DNA from 3 places in the Pilosibacter fragilis genome. Region 1 is predicted to be linked to each of the others. Evidence: predicted binding sites of a transcription regulator. Region 1 holds the regulator's gene; each other region holds the start of a gene.
What was found. Region 1 encodes Rex, which represses fermentation and respiration genes when NADH is low (regulators of the CRP and FNR family bind a similar motif). Its sites were predicted from a motif close to ATTGTTAANNNNTTAACAAT; they were not measured.
Positions count from the first base shown of each region.

Region 2: fucO (lactaldehyde reductase) is a predicted target of Rex. The motif match lies at 3,192-3,211, and genes of this name have one in related genera.
Region 3: ABCW45_RS14795 (acetyl-CoA C-acetyltransferase) is a predicted target of Rex. The motif match lies at 2,414-2,433, and genes of this name have one in related genera.

Region 1 is NZ_JAVYJB010000008.1:130,805-136,195, forward strand. Features, by position in the region: gene ABCW45_RS09685 (ABC-F family ATP-binding cassette domain-containing protein) at 1-1,184, shown strand, start outside; gene ABCW45_RS09690 (redox-sensing transcriptional repressor Rex) at 1,461-2,153, shown strand; gene acpS (holo-ACP synthase) at 2,147-2,515, shown strand; gene ABCW45_RS09700 (NAD(P)H-hydrate dehydratase) at 2,512-4,095, shown strand; gene alr (alanine racemase) at 4,085-5,260, shown strand.
Region 2 is NZ_JAVYJB010000005.1:216,684-222,074, forward strand. Features, by position in the region: gene asnS (asparagine--tRNA ligase) at 1-327, opposite strand, end outside; gene ABCW45_RS06750 (amidohydrolase) at 592-1,902, shown strand; gene fucO (lactaldehyde reductase) at 1,994-3,142, opposite strand; gene ABCW45_RS06760 (TetR/AcrR family transcriptional regulator C-terminal domain-containing protein) at 3,320-3,901, opposite strand; gene yfcC (putative basic amino acid antiporter YfcC) at 4,133-5,391, opposite strand, start outside.
Region 3 is NZ_JAVYJB010000019.1:20,590-25,980, forward strand. Features, by position in the region: gene ABCW45_RS14785 (3-hydroxyacyl-CoA dehydrogenase NAD-binding domain-containing protein) at 1-267, opposite strand, end outside; gene ABCW45_RS14790 (enoyl-CoA hydratase-related protein) at 307-1,083, opposite strand; gene ABCW45_RS14795 (acetyl-CoA C-acetyltransferase) at 1,125-2,309, opposite strand; gene ABCW45_RS14800 (butyryl-CoA:acetate CoA-transferase) at 2,790-4,133, shown strand; gene ABCW45_RS14805 (LysR family transcriptional regulator) at 4,194-5,099, opposite strand.

The sequences.
Region 1 (5,391 bases):
AGGAGATCAAGCACCAGGAAGCGGTCATCGAAAAGTTAAAATCCTTCAACCGGGAAAAGTCCATTAAGAGAGCGGAGAGCCGGGAAAAGATGTTAGATAAGATCGAAGTCCTGGAGAAGCCGACGGAGGTCAATGACGCCATGGATATCCGCCTGGAGCCGAATATCTTAAGCGGAAACGATGTGCTGACGGTGAACGGTCTGGCGAAGTCCTTTGGTTCCCAGACATTATTTACAGACCTGAATTTCGATGTAAAGCGCGGGGAACGGGTCGCTATTATCGGTGACAACGGAACGGGAAAGACCACGATCTTAAAGATCATCAACGGGCTTGTGGAGCCGGATGACGGTGAGATCATTCTTGGTTCCAGAGTCCACATCGGATATTATGATCAGGATCATCAGGTCCTTCATATGGAGAAGACGTTGTTTGAGGAGATCTCCGACGCCTACCCGGGAATGTCCAACACCCAGATCAGAAGTACGTTAGCGGCATTCCTCTTCACCGGGGACGATGTGTTTAAGCGGATCGGGGACTTAAGCGGCGGCGAGAGAGGCCGTGTTTCCCTTGCGAAGCTCATGCTCTCCGAGGCGAACTTCCTGATCCTCGATGAGCCGACGAACCATCTTGATATCACTTCGAAGGAGATTCTGGAGAATGCCTTAAGCCATTACGGCGGTACGGTGCTCTACGTCTCCCATGACCGGTATTTTATCAATAAGACCGCGACGAGGATCCTGGATCTCACCGGAAAGCGGATGATGAATTATATCGGTAACTACGATTATTATCTGGAAAAACATGAGGCCATGATGAACGCCCATTTCGGGACCGAGAATGTGGAGCCTACCGGCGGAATCGTCGGATTCGGCGCATCAAAGACGGGAGCGGCGGCTGAAACTTCCGGAAAAGCGGCGGAGAGCAGCGCGGACGCAGGCGGAAAGCTTGACTGGAAAGCCCAGAAGGAAGAGCAGGCCCGCCAGAGAAAACGTCAGAATGACTTGAAAAAGGTCGAGGACGAGATCCACAGACTCGAGACGAGAGACGGTGAGATCGACGGGCTTCTCTGCGACGAGAGTGTTTTCTCCGATGTGGCGAAGCTCATGGAGTTAAATAAAGAAAAAGAGGAGATCGCAGGGAAACTTGAGACTCTGTATGAAAAGTGGGAGGAGCTGGCTGAATAAGCAGCAATCATTAATATCCGCTGAGTCTCAGGTCCGTTGCTGCCTGCGCAGGGTGTGAACAGCAGCAAACCTGTTGAACAGATATAGATATACTCAAAAGAAAAATGTTCCGTCCGGTCGGGGAGATCATGGGCGGGACATTTTCTTTTTTATGGGATAGGGCAGTTCCAGCCCCAATTCGCCTAAATTCTTTGACAAGGATTTGACAAATAATATAGATATGAGTATAATAGATTCCATCGTTATATGAAAGTTTTGAGAAGGTGAAACCAGAAAATGACAGACGAAAGACAGATTTCAAAGGCGGTTATTTCCAGACTTCCGCGCTATTACAGATATCTGGGTGAGCTGATGGAGGAGGGGATCGAAAGGATTTCTTCCAATGAGCTGAGCGCCAGAATGAAGGTGACGGCGTCCCAGATCCGTCAGGATCTTAACAATTTCGGCGGCTTCGGCCAGCAGGGATACGGATATAATGTTAAGTATCTCTACACGGAGATCGCAAGGATTTTAGGAATCGACAGACAGCACAACCTCATTATCATCGGAGCCGGAAACCTTGGACAGGCCATCGCCAATTACACAAATTTTGAGAAGCGCGGATTTATGATCAAGGGAATGTTCGATACCAATCCGCGGCTGATCGGTCTCGTGGTCCGTGGTGTGGAAATCCGCGGGATCGATGACCTTGAACAGTTTATTATCGATAACGAGGTGCAGATCGCAGCCCTCACGATCCCGAAGTCCAAGGCTCCGGAGATCGCAGAGCGCCTGGTAAAGGCCGGAATCAAGGCGATCTGGAACTTTGCCCATACCGACCTAAATGTTCCGGATGATGTGGTCGTTGAGAATGTCCACCTCTCCGAGAGCCTGATGCGACTTTCCTATCGTGTCTGCAGCATGCAGGATGAGCGGGAGCGGAAAGCAAAGGAAAAAGCAGAACAGACGGGAACCAATGAGACATGTTGATTGGAGTTGGCTGTGATTTGATCGAAATTGAGCGCGTAAAAAAAGCCTGTGATAAAGAGGCTTTTTTGTCGCGTATTTATACCGAGCGTGAGCGCCGGCAGGCAAAGGGAGATCCCCGGGTCCTTGCCGGCACTTTTGCCGTTAAAGAAGCAGTGGCGAAGGTGTTTGGAACGGGATTCCGGGAGTTTATGCCGATTCATGTGGAGGTCTTAAGAGACCCTCTTGGAAAGCCCTATGTGGAGCTTCATGAGGGAGCCGCAAAAACAGCAGAAGATCTCGGGATCACAAAGATCGAAGTGTCGATCTCAGACACGAAGGACCATGCGATGGCGTTTGCCGTCGGAGAGGGGGAGGCCGGATGAAAGCAGTTCTCAGTGGAAAAGAAATGAAAGAGTTCGATGCAAGGTCCATCAAAGGGTATGGGATTCCATCCTTAGTCCTGATGGAACGGGCAGCGATGGCAGTTGCAGAGAAAGCAGAGGAGATACTGGAAAAAGAAGAGGCAGGGACCGTCTGGTCCGTCTGCGGCTTTGGAAATAACGGGGCGGATGGGGTTGCCGCCGCCAGAATGCTGTTTTTAAAGGGGTACGATGTGAAGATCGTTTTCCCGCAGCGGGACGGAAAAGGAAGCGAGGAGCTGGAAGCCCAGCTAAATGTCGTAAAACGGCTGGGAATCCCGGTGATGACGGCGGAAGATCTGTCGGACCCGGTGGAAAAGAAGATCCCGGCGCAGCCGTTTAGAAAGGCCGGGGAGAGAAAAAGAAGCTGCCGGGGCGTGATCCTGGACGCAATCTTCGGGATCGGCCTTTCGAGAAATGTGGAGGGCGCATACCGGAAGCTGATCCGGTGGATCAATGGACAGGAAGACATGAAAGTCATTGCTGTCGATATCCCGTCGGGCATCAGCTCCGATAACGGAAGCGTGATGGGAGATGCAGTCCGCGCGGATGTGACGGTCACGTTCGGAGAAAAGAAGCTTGGACAGGTGCTGTTTCCGGGGCGGGAGCTCTGCGGACATCTTTTCGTGAAAGATGTGGGCTTTGTGCCGGAGAGCAGCGCAGAAAGAGAAAAGCATGTCCAGATGCTGGATCGGGAAGATCTTTTGAGGATCCCGGCCCGCATGGCTGACTCTAATAAGGGAACATACGGAAAGGTTCTTGTGATGGCAGGAGCGAAGAATATGGCGGGGGCTTCCCTGCTTTCCGCCAGAGCGGCATACCGGATGGGAGCCGGCCTCGTAAAGGTCTTTACCCCGGAGGAGAACCGGCTGATCGTACAGGAAAAGCTTCCAGAGGCCATTTTAGCTACCTACGACACGAAGGAGGCCGAGAAAGACCCGGAAAACTTTGCGCGAAAGATCGCGAGGGAGACGGAATGGGCCGATGTGATCGTTCTGGGACCCGGGATCGGGATGGAAGATTATGCCAGATGCATGGTGGAAAATGTCCTGAAGGACGCCTATGTTCCGATCATTCTTGACGCGGATGCCCTGAATCTTGCGGCGGAATACCGGGAACTGACAGGTTATTTTACGGAGAATATTATTGTGACGCCGCATATGAAGGAGATGTCGCGGCTTACAGGAATTCAGATTGAAGAAATGAAGGAGAATCCGGTCCGCACTGCCAGAGAGTTCGCGGATCAGTACGGCGTAGTATGCGTCTTAAAGGACGCAGCGACGGTGATCGCCGGAAGAGATGGTAAGACATTCGTGAACGGAAGCGGGACTCCGGCTATGGCCAAAGGCGGTTCCGGTGATGTGCTTACGGGCGTGATCGCCGGGCTCGTAGCGCTGGGACTGGAGGAGAGTGACGCGGCGGCCCTTGGCGTTTATGTACACGGTCTCGCCGGTGAGGCCGCTGAGAAACACTTTGGAGTCCACGGAGTGTTAGCTGGAGAGATCGCAGATTGCCTTTCGGAGGTATACAGAGATGGAATTTGACAGAATCTACGCAGAGGTTGATCTCGGGCGTATTGAAGAAAATATGGAGGCCATGAAGGAGCATCTTCGTCCGGGAACGAAGATGTACGGCGTGGTAAAGACGGATGCATACGGACATGGGGCAGTTCCGGTGGCGAGGACCATCGACCGTTTTGTCTGTGGGTACGCGGTGGCAACGGTGGATGAGGGGCTTAAGCTCAGGAGACATGGAATCGAAAAAGAGATCCTGTGTCTTGGTCCGGTTTCAGCCGGCCGCTATCAGGAATGTCTTGAAAACGACATCAGTCTGCCTATGTTTGAATACCGGAGAGCAAAAGAATTATCAGATGCCGCTGTGGCAGAGGGAAAGACCGCGAAGATCCATATCGCGGTGGATACGGGAATGAGCCGTATCGGACTTTTCCCGGATGAGGGATCCGTGGAGATCGTAAAGGAGATCGCAGAGCTTCCGGCTCTCAGGATCGCCGGTATGTTTACCCACTTCGCACGGGCAGACGAGGCAGATAAGACGAATGCAGGGGAGCAGTACAGACGGTTTCGCGAGTTCTGCGATGATGTGAAGGCAGCCGGTGTGGCTGTCCCGGTCTGTCACTGTTCTAACAGCGCCGGAATCGTAGAACTCCCGGATTTTAACATGGACGCGGTCCGCGCGGGAATCACGATCTACGGCCTGTACCCGTCGGATGAGGTAAAACAGGATATCATTTCTCTGAAACCGGCGATGGCGTTAAAAAGCTTTATCACTTACATCAAGGAGATCGGACCGGGAACGGAGGTCAGCTACGGCGGAACCTTTAAGGCGGAGAAGACGATGCGGATCGCTACGGTCTCTGCAGGTTACGGGGATGGCTATCCGAGAAATCTTTCCGGAAAAGGAGAGGTGCTGATCCATGGAAAACGGGCAAAGATCTTAGGACGGATCTGTATGGACCAGTTTATGGCGGATCTTACGGGGATCCCGGAGGCCAAAGAGGGAGATTCTGTGACTCTTGTGGGCAGAGACGGGAATCAGGAGATCACTATGGAGGAGCTTGCAGAGATTTCCGGCGGATTCCATTACGAGATCCCATGCCTGATAGGAAAACGTGTGCCGCGGCGGTACGTGAAGAATGGAAAAGAAGTGGGCGGCATGATGTGCAGGGATGAGGAGTACGAAGGCTTCTGACGGTCATGCTCGAAAACCGGTACGTCTGAATAAAATATCATAAGTGGGAAATACTCTGGACTATAAGAAGCACGCGTTGCAGGCTTCTTGAGGGAGCGCGGCAGCCGCCGGGGACAGGTGCAGGCACAGCC
Region 2 (5,391 bases), on a different contig from region 1:
CTGGAGCGGGTAGTCTGCGCTGGAAGCCCCCTCAACGGTAACTTCTGTTGCCTGGATCTCAAACGGCTGCTTTGCCTCCGGTGTTGCCACAAGAGTACCTTTAACGATGATGGAAGCGCCGACGTTTAATTTGGAGACCTCAGCGAAGTTTGCCATTGTGTCATGGTAAACGATCTGTAAGGTGTCGAAGTTTGTACCGTCGTTTAATACGATAAAGCCGAATGCCTTGGAGTCACGAATGCTGCGGATCCATCCGCCGACAGTGATCTCCTTATCTAAATATTTCTCACGCTCTTTAAAGAGCTCTTTGACTGTTGTCAACTGCATGATTCTTCCTTCTCCTTATATCTCTCTTCTTAGCTTAGATAAATGTGCAATCTGGTATTAGTATAGCGTATTTTTTATGGGGATTCAAGGTGAAATGGGCATAACACGGGGGTTTTCGGGAGTTTTTTAAAGGCTTCCCGAGCAGAAATTACAGAGTCCATCAAGATTTGTAAGTAAAATAGAAATAGAAAAATAAGTTTTTATAGAAAAATCCCGAAATATCGACTATAATAATAATAAAATAGCACACGGGAGGGCAAACGAATGAATATTTACGATCGGATCAAGACCATGAGCGATGAGATGGCAGGTGACCTTACAGCGCAGAGACGTGACTTTCATAAGTACGCGGAGCCGGGCTGGTTTGAGATGAGGACATCGTCCATTATTGCGCGGAAACTGACAGAGCTCGGATATGAAGTGCTTGTCGGAGATCAGGTCTGCAAAAAGGATTCCAGAATGGGCGTTCCGTCTGAGGAAAAGTTAGAGGAACAGTATGAGCGTGCCGTTGCCCAGGGAGCGGATCCGGAGTTTGTTAAGTACACAAAGGGAGGAATGACCGGTGTGATCGGAATCCTGCGCTGCGGCGAGGGCCCGACGGTTGCCATGCGGTTTGATATCGATGCCCTCGGCGTATTCGAGGAACATGATCCGAGCCACAGACCGGCGAAGGAGGGATTTAACTCCGTAAATGAAGGCTTCATGCATGCCTGCGGACATGATGGACATGCCACCATCGGTCTCGGTGTGGCGAAAGTTCTGATGTCTATAAAGGACCAGCTTCACGGAACAGTAAAGCTGATCTTCCAGCCGGCGGAAGAGGGCGTCCGCGGCGCGAAATCCATCGTTGATAACGGACACCTTGACGGTGTGGATTACCTGATCGGCTCTCATGTGACAAATAAGAAAGAGGACGATCCGGCAGTGGTAATTCCGGGAAGCTATGGTTCTCTCGCAACGACAAAATATGATGTGATCTTCCACGGAAAATCTGCCCATGCGGGCGGATCACCGGAGGTTGGACGGAATGTCATGCTGGCAGTCGGAACGGCGATCTTAAACCTTTATGCGATCCCGCGTCACTCCGGCGGTGTGTCCAGAGTAAATGTGGGAACCGTTGTCGCCGGAAGCGGACGGAATGTTATCGCGGACGAGGCGAAGATGGAGATCGAGGTCCGCGGTGAGACCACCGAGATCAACGAGTACATGAAAAATTACGCAGTGAACATTATCGAGAGCGCGGCAAAAATGCACGGATGCACCTGTGAGATGAAGCTTATGGGCGCGGCAAACTCCCTGGCGAGCAGTGAGGCGCTGATGGAGCGGGTGAAGAGAGTCTGCGAGGAAGATCTCCATTTGCCGGTTGCGAAGGAAATGAGCAGCAAAAACGGCGGCAGCGAGGATGTCTCCTATATGATGAACCGCGTCCAGGAACAGGGCGGACAGGCGACCTTCATGCGCGTCCTCACCCACGAAGCCGGCCCGGGTCACAGCCGTATCTTCGATATCGACGAGCAGGTTCTTCCGAATGCGGTGAAGATCTTCTGCGGTGTGGTTTATGACATTATGCACTAATGGGTGAGAAGGGCATGCGATAAAAAGCGACAGATAAAAAGAGCTCCGGCCAATTTGCCGGAGCTCTTTTCATAAATGCGAGAAGGCACTTTTATGCCATGATCTTGCGGAACAGGTCTTTCAGGTCCTCTACGCTGGCATCCTTCGGGTTGCCCGGCGCGCAGGCATCTGCATGTGCGGACTCTGCAAGGAACGGAAGGTCTTCCTCTTTGATCGCCTCAAGGACAGACGGAATTCCGACATCCGCGGAAAGCTTCTTGACAGCGTCAACAGCAGCCTTCCGGTATTCGTCCTGAGACATGGAATCAACATTTGCAACGCCCATTGCACGCGCGATCTCACGATATTTTTCGCCGGTGCATTCCTGATTATATTCCATAACGATCGGAAGCATCATTGCGCAGGCAACACCGTGCGGGGTATCATAGACAGCACCGAGTGTGTGTGCCATGGAGTGGGCGATGCCAAGACCAACGTTGGAGAAGCCCATACCGGCAATGTACTGACCGAGAGCCATTCCCTCGCGGCCTTCCTTTGTGTTTGCCACAGCACCGCGCAGGGATTTTGAGATGATCTCGATGGCTTTCAGATGGAACATATCGGTCATTTCCCAGGCAGCTTTTGTTGTGTAGCCTTCGATGGCATGGGTCAGGGCATCCATACCGGTGGAAGCGGTAAGTCCCTTTGGCATGGAGGACATCATATCCGGGTCAACAACAGCAATGATCGGCATGTCATGCGGGTCAACGCATACAAATTTACGCTTTCTTTCGATATCGGTGATAACATAGTTGATCGTAACCTCGGCAGCAGTACCGGCTGTTGTCGGAACGGCGATGATCGGAACACACGGTTTTTTCGTCGGTGCAACACCCTCAAGACTTCTTACATCCTCAAATTCCGGGTTTGCGATGATGATGCCGATCGCTTTGGAGGTATCCATGGAGGAGCCGCCGCCGATGGCGATCAGGTAGTCAGCGCCGGATGCCTTAAATGCTTCAACACCGTGCTGGACATTCTGGATCGTCGGGTTTGCTTTAATATCGGAGTAGAGCTCGTAGTCAAGACCGTTTGCGGTCAGAATGTCGGTTACTTTGGCGGTAACCTTGAATTTTACGAGATCCGGGTCGGAACATACGAACGCCTTTTTAAAGCCGTGGGCTTTCGCCTCGTTCGCGATCTCCTGAATCGCGCCTGCTCCGTGATAAGATGTCTGATTTAACATAATACGATTTGCCATGATAAAAAACTCCTTCCATGAATACTTGCTCTCAAAAGCTTTCTGTGCCTTTGTTATTATATTAACAAATTTGAAGGGCAAAAAGAAAGTTACAGAAAAGGTCAAGTGTAACACTTTAAGGAAAATCGACATATTGCAAAAGAAAGACATAGAAAAATTGTGCAAAATAACAATAGATCAGGACAGCAGATGAAGCTCAAGAAACAGATCCCGCAATGCTGCCGGCATCGCGCGGACGAGAAGCCCGGCAAACTGGGACGGGGTTAGGTCCATGCCACCGAGAACCCACTTTACGGTCATGGTGATCGAGCCCTGACAGTACATTTCCAGAAGAAAATGGATCTCAGGGGTGGCCGGTCTGCCGCTTTTTTCCCGGATCAGATTTTCATAAAAGGCGAGGATCAGCTTAAAATCATGCTCCCGCAGGGAATTCTGCCTGTCATAGCGGAATGCAGCGGCAAAAAACGCCTTTTCCTCCTGAATATATGTAAATTTTTTCTCCAGGCTGTCAAGGACCGTGGTCCCGCGTCCCATATGTTCAAAGGAGCGGGCGAGGAGCTTGTCGAAATACCAGTTGATCAGGTCATATTTATCAAGAAAATTCCGGTAAAAGGTCTGGCGGGTGACGCCGCAGCGCTCTGTGATCTGGCGGACAGTGATCGCATCGACCGGAGTTGTCTTCATGCATTCCTTCATGGCTGCGGCGAGACGGTATTTTGTTTTTTCCCCCTTCATGGCAGGCGTGCTGGATTCGATCATTAAAAGCTCCTTTCTACGGTATCGCGACCGGTGCTATTGTATTCAGTAAATTCTATCATATTTTTCCCAAGGGAGAAAGTCTTTTTGCTCCGGTTAGCTCCCTCTTCAGATATCATCGGGAAGCGTTCAAAAAAACCCCGTATTATCCGCGATCGAGTCACGCGGATGATACGGAGTTTTTGTTATACCTGAATGAGCTTCAGATGGCTGAGCCCAAAGGCAGACCGGTTTTTATGAGAGACCGATCACAACGGCAAGGATCACAGCGATGGATCCGAATGCAAACAGGACAGCCTGGAATTTGATCTGGAATTTTGCCCATTTGCCCCAGTCGAGCTTTGCTGCGGCCAGCGCGCCTAAGAGACAGCCGGAGGTCGGAACGATGAAGTTTGTGAAGGCGTCACCAAGCTGGTACGCAACAACAGCAACCTGTCTCTCGACACCGACAAGATCGGCGAGAGGAGCCATGATCGGCATGGTAAGTGCAGCCTGTCCGGAACCGGATACAACGAAGAAGTTGAACACGGACTGGAAGATATACATAAACCATGCGGAGATCACCGGCGGGAAATTCTGCATTCCGTCGCTGATGCTGTGAAGGATCGTATTTAAGACTGTACCGTCGGTTGCACTTGTGCCACCGAGGATGATGATAATACCCTGCGCCATTCCGACACACATTGCAGCGCCTAAAAGATCGGCAGCACCGTGGTCGAAGGATTTTGCGATATCATTTACTTTCATGTCATTCAGCTTGAAGACAACGCCGATGATACCGGAAACAAGACCCATCACGAAGAACTGGGAAGCGATCTCCGGGATATAGTAGCCCTCGCTTACAACGCCCCAGATCGTCCATACCATGCAGGCAGCGACCGTGAGGAGAACAAGCTTGTGGCCGAGAGTGAACGGCGGCATCTCTTTGCCGTTCTTTGCGAATTCTTTTCTGTATTCTTCGTCAGATTCATACGCAACGGAGAGCTGCGGATCTTTCTTGATCTTTACTGCGTAGCGCATCGTGAAGACGATCGTAAGTCCTGTGAAGAAGATCCATAACGGGATACGGAACCATGCACCGGACATGACCGGAATACCGGCAACACCCTGAGCAACAGCCAGTCCGAACGGATTCTGCCAGGAAGAACCGAAGCCGATCTGTGTAGATACGTAGGAGCACATAATTCCGACAACTGCGTCATACCCCATTGCGATAAACATTGGTACGAGGATCATAACGAACGGAATTGCCTCCTCACCCATACCGAAGACTGCGCCTCCGAGGGAGAACAGGACTACGAGGATCGGGATCAGAAGGATCTCGCGTCCGTTTGTCAAAGCGATGACCCGCATAATGCCGCTTTCTATCGCGCCTGTCCGGAGAACGATACCGAAGGCACCGCCAACGACCAGAATGAAGGCGATGATTCCGACAGCGGTACCATTCTTATCGCCGACGGTCATACCCTCGAATACATAGTTTAAAATTCCCT
Region 3 (5,391 bases), on a different contig from region 1:
CTCGATCGCAGCCTCTACAACGAGGTCACAATCGCCGCAGATATCTTTCACACCAGTTGTGATCTTGTTAAGGATCTTCTCAGCCTCTTCCTGAGTCATTTTGCCTTTTGCGATTCTCTTCTCGAATCCAGCGGCAATCTTCTTCTTTCCGTTCGCTGCAAATGTTTCATTGATGTCGCAGAGCATTACCTCATAGCCTTCAGTCTGTGCGAATGCCTGTGCAATACCGGAACCCATGGTTCCTGCGCCGATAATACCAACTTTCATGATTTTATCTCCTTATATATGCAACAATGTTATGTAATCTTATCGATTTTTGAAGCCGTCCACTTTTCTCTTCTCGAGGAACGCCTTCATTCCTTCCTTCTGATCCTCAGTCTCAAAGCACTCGGAGAAATATTTCTCTTCGATAGAGATTGCGTGGTCAAGGTCGGAAAGGTAACCGTCTGTCAGGGACTCCTTGGAATTTCTGACAGCGATCGGTGCGTTGGAGGCGATCTTCTTTGCCAGCTTCATAACTGTCGGAATAAGCTCTTCCTTCGCACATACACCGTTTACAAGGCCGATCCGGTATGCCTCGTCAGCTTTGATATTGACAGCGGCATATACCATTTCCTTTGCCTTTCCGGTTCCGATCAGTCTTGCGAGACGCTGGGTTCCGCCGAATCCCGGAGTAATACCAAGACCAACCTCCGGCTGTCCGAATATAGCGTTTTCGGAGCAGTAACGGATATCGCAGCTCATTGCAAGCTCATTTCCACCGCCAAGTGCAAAGCCGTTGACAGCAGCGATCGACGGGATCGGAAGTGTCTCCAGCTTACGGAAAACATCGTTTCCAGCTTTACTGAATTCACGTGCTTCCTGTACAGTCATCGTGCTCATTGCAGCAATGTCCGCACCGGCAACAAAGGATTTCTCACCTGCGCCGGTCACAACCAGCACTCTTGTTGTACCAAGATCAATGCTGTCAAGAACAGCATCAAGGTCCTGAATAACCTCTGTATTTAACGCATTTAAAGCCTCCGGACGGTTGATGGTGATAACACCAACAAAACCGTCCTGCTCATATTTTACAAAACCCATATCGTTGTTCTCCTCAGATTTTGTCTATGCCCCAGATCAGATTAGTCTCTCTCTACGATTGTAGCACAGCCCATTCCGCCGCCGATGCAAAGAGTTGCAAGACCCTTCTTAGCATCTGCCTTCTCCATCTCATGAAGAAGTGTAACGAGAATACGGCATCCGGAAGCTCCTACCGGGTGTCCGAGAGCGATCGCGCCGCCGTTCGGGTTTAACTTGTTAAGGTCAAAGCCAAGCTCTTTGCCTACTGCTACAGACTGTGCAGCGAATGCCTCGTTAGCCTCGATGATATCGAAGTCTTTGATCTCCATGCCTGTTCTCTTGAGAACTTTTCTTGTAGCTGCAACCGGTCCGATACCCATGATCTTCGGATCTACGCCGCCGAGAGCACCGGCAACCCATGTAGCCATCGGCTTAACACCGAGCTCTTTAGCTTTCTCTTCGCTCATAACAACAACTGCTGCTGCACCGTCGTTGATTCCTGAAGAGTTACCAGCTGTAACTAAGCCGCCGTCTTTCTTGAATGCCGGTTTTAACTTGCCGAGTGTCTCAACCGTTGTTCCGTGACGCGGGCCTTCATCTGTATCTACGATAACTGTCTCTTTTTTCTTCTTAACTTCTACCGGAACGATCTCGTCCTTGAATGCGCCGGACTTCTGAGCAGCCTCTGCCTTCTGCTGGCTTACTGCAGCGAACTTGTCCAGTTCTTCTCTTGTAAGACCCCACTGATCGCAGATGTTCTCAGCTGTGATACCCATGTGGTAGTTGTTGAATGCATCCCAGAGAGCATCGTTAACCATTGTATCAACTAAGGTAGCATTGCCCATACGGTATCCGTAACGGCCTTTCATCATAGCATACGGAGCCATGGACATGTTCTCCATACCACCTGCAACAACGATATCAGCGTCACCGGAAAGGATCATCTCAGCTGCCATGTTAACAGCCTCAAGACCGGAACCGCAAACTACGTTGATCGTAACTGCCGGAACTTCGATCGGGAGACCAGCTTTTAATGTAGCCTGACGAGCTACGTTCTGTCCCTGACCAGCCTGGATTACACAGCCCATGTAAACCTGATCAACAGCTTCCGGAGCTACACCAGCTCTCTTTAAAGCCTCTTTAATTACGATTGCGCCAAGTTCCGGAGCCGGGATTGTACTTAATTCGCCACCCATTGTTCCGATTGCGGTACGGCATGCACCTGCCAGTACAATTTTCTTTGCCATTTTCTTTTCCTCCTCATTATACCGCTGCCATGCTCTACACCATATAATTTTTCACAAGCAAGGCAGTATATTATGTATAACTAATAATATCACCAAACCGTTTTTGTGTCAAATAATTCTCAAAAGCTTTTTATATAATTTTTCTAAACAAATTAGAAAGTTTCCTTATCCTTTCGTACAAAAGTTACTTTTTTGCTTTGATGCGGTGTTTTGGCGCTTCGTCATGTTTTGCGAACATTTACGAAGCTTTTTCCCGGAATTATTGACCTTACACCCGGAAAATGTTAAAATAATCTCATAGTTTGTCCGTGCGGCGGTCTATATGGAAACAAGTGCTGCAGATCCATTTGCATAAGTTTTTCCATATGTGCCGGCATAGGGCGTGTGTCCTGTGCTTCCTGTTTTCGTGTCAATGGAAACAAAAAAACCGCACAATATATTGCTACTATATTTTTATGGTTACAAAGAGAGGGTATTGAAATGGATTTCAAACAGATGTATCAGGAAAAGCTGGTTTCCGCAGAGAAGGCAGCTTCCGTAATCAAGTCCGGTGACTGGGTCGATTACGGCTGGACAACAGCGACACCGGTTGCTGTCGACAAGGCAATCGCAAAAAGACTTCCGGAATTAACAGACGTAAACTTCCGCGGCGGTATCTTAATGTGGGTGCCGGAGATCTTCAAGATCGAGAATCCGGCAGAACATATGACCTGGAACTCCTGGCATATGGGCGGTATCGAGAGAAAAGCGATCGCGCAGGGCTTCAGCTACTATGCTCCGATCCGTTACTCTGAGCTTCCAAGATATTACAGAGAATCCCAGACTAAGCCGGACGTAGCTGTATTCCAGGTTTCCCCGATGGACGAGCACGGTTTCTTCAATTTCGGACCGAACGCTTCCCATATGGCGGCTGTATGTGAGACTTCCAAGGTCGTTATCGTGGAAGTGAATGAGAATATGCCGGTATGCTTCGGCGGCACTGAGGAAGGTGTTCATATCTCCCACGTTGACATGATCGTGGAAGGTGACAACCCGGCGATCGCTGAGATGGGCGGCGCTGCTGCTGCAAGCGATGTCGATGAGGCTGTCGCAAAGCTGATCCTTGAGGAGATCCCGGACGGCGCATGCTTACAGCTTGGTATCGGTGGAATGCCGAACGCGGTCGGCGCTCTGATCGCGAAATCTGACTTAAAGGATCTCGGCGTTCATACTGAGATGTATGTTGACGCATTCGTGGATATCGCAAACGCCGGAAAGATCACTGGCGCAAGAAAGAATATCGACAAAGGCCGTCAGGTATACGCATTCGGCGCAGGTACAAAGAAATTATATGACTATTTAAATAAGAACCCGGAGTGTATGTCCGCACCGGTAGACTACACGAACGATGTCCGCACGATCTCTGCTCTTGACAACTTCATGTCCATCAATAACGCTGTTGACCTTGACCTCTTCGGTCAGGTAAACGCAGAGTCCGCAGGAATCAAGCACATCAGCGGAGCCGGCGGACAGCTCGACTTCGTTCTGGGCGCTTACCTTTCCAGGGGCGGAAAGAGCTTCATCTGCTGCTCCTCCACTTTCAAGAAGAAGGACGGCACCTTAGAGTCCAGAATCGTCCCGACTCTGGCTCCTGGCTCCATCGTAACCGATACCCGTGCGAATATCCACTATCTCGTTACTGAGTACGGTAAAGTAAACTTAAAAGGTCTCTCCACATGGCAGAAGACCGAAGCGATCATCTCCGTAGCGCACCCGCAGTTCCGCGACCAGCTGATCGCAGAGGCTGAGAAGATGCATATCTGGAGAGCAAGCAACAAGCGCTGATTATAAATAAAATGCACAACAGGGGCTGTCAATGGCAGCCCCTGTTGTTGTATAATATGATCATGCATTCAGGATCGGATCCATCAATGTGATCCCCTTTTCATTTGCAAGCTTCCGTCTGCATATTTCCAGAAGAGGCTTCTGATATGGGGACTGGTCCTCCGTCCGGTACAGATAGTAGAGCGTTCTGCTTGGCGGCTCCACATCGAGTTCATGGATCGATACCGGCGTCGTCTTTAAGATGCTTTTTGCGACAGAGATCGGAAGAAACGCCCAGTTATCACCGTTCTGGGTGAAATACTGTAAAAATCCCATCTCATCCAGATAAACCTGTGGAACTGCCGCGCTGTTGAAATAATAGTTATGCCAGGTGTCAAAATTCTGATCCCACTGTGTCCGGATTTCCCGGCGCGGATCCAGCTCTGAGACTTTGATGTTGTGGGGAAGATTCAGATCTTTTCCCACTATCAGGCACAGTTTTTCCTTAAATAATACCTCCGTCTTTACCTGTGACGAATACATCGGATCCGTGATAAAGGCGATGTCCACCGTCTTGTTGTTTACATAGCTGTAAGCTTCACTCGAATGAAGTGTCGTCACATGGAGGCTGCATTCCGGCGTATTCCTTATAAATTCCTGAAACACCGTTGGCAGCATGAATGCAAGGAGGCTTCCGACACTGGCCACATAAAAACTCTTCTCATTGCTCAGCAATGCTTCCTCCTGAGTCTCATTCCAAAGTGCCTGCCAGCGGTGTGCAATTCCAACAAAGGCTCTCCCCTGTCTTGTCAGCTCCACATGACGGACTCCTTTATTCCGGATAAACAGGGAATAGCCCAGTTCTTCCTCCAGTGCGCGGATCCGACGGCCGAGAGCCGGCTGTGTGATATATAATTTTTCTGCCGCTGCAGAAAAGCTTCCGCACTGGGCTATCTTCAAAAACGCTTCAATTTCAAGAAACGTCATGTTCGATTCTCCTTCCTGTGCCACAACACCAACATGTTCGATATCTTTTTTGCGTGAGCATCTTCATTTCATGCTGTTTCGTTCCAAATGTTAATATTTATATTTATTATATCAAAACAGAGAAGCTTTTACAATTCTATCAAACCATCTTATGATTTTTGGCTCAAACGGTATTTTGCACCCTATATGTCTGAACGTTTAAAAATGTTAAGTTTTATTAATATTTAATATTATAATTTGTTACTTATTATTTCCTCATAACCATTTTACTTTCCTGACAAACCATGTTATA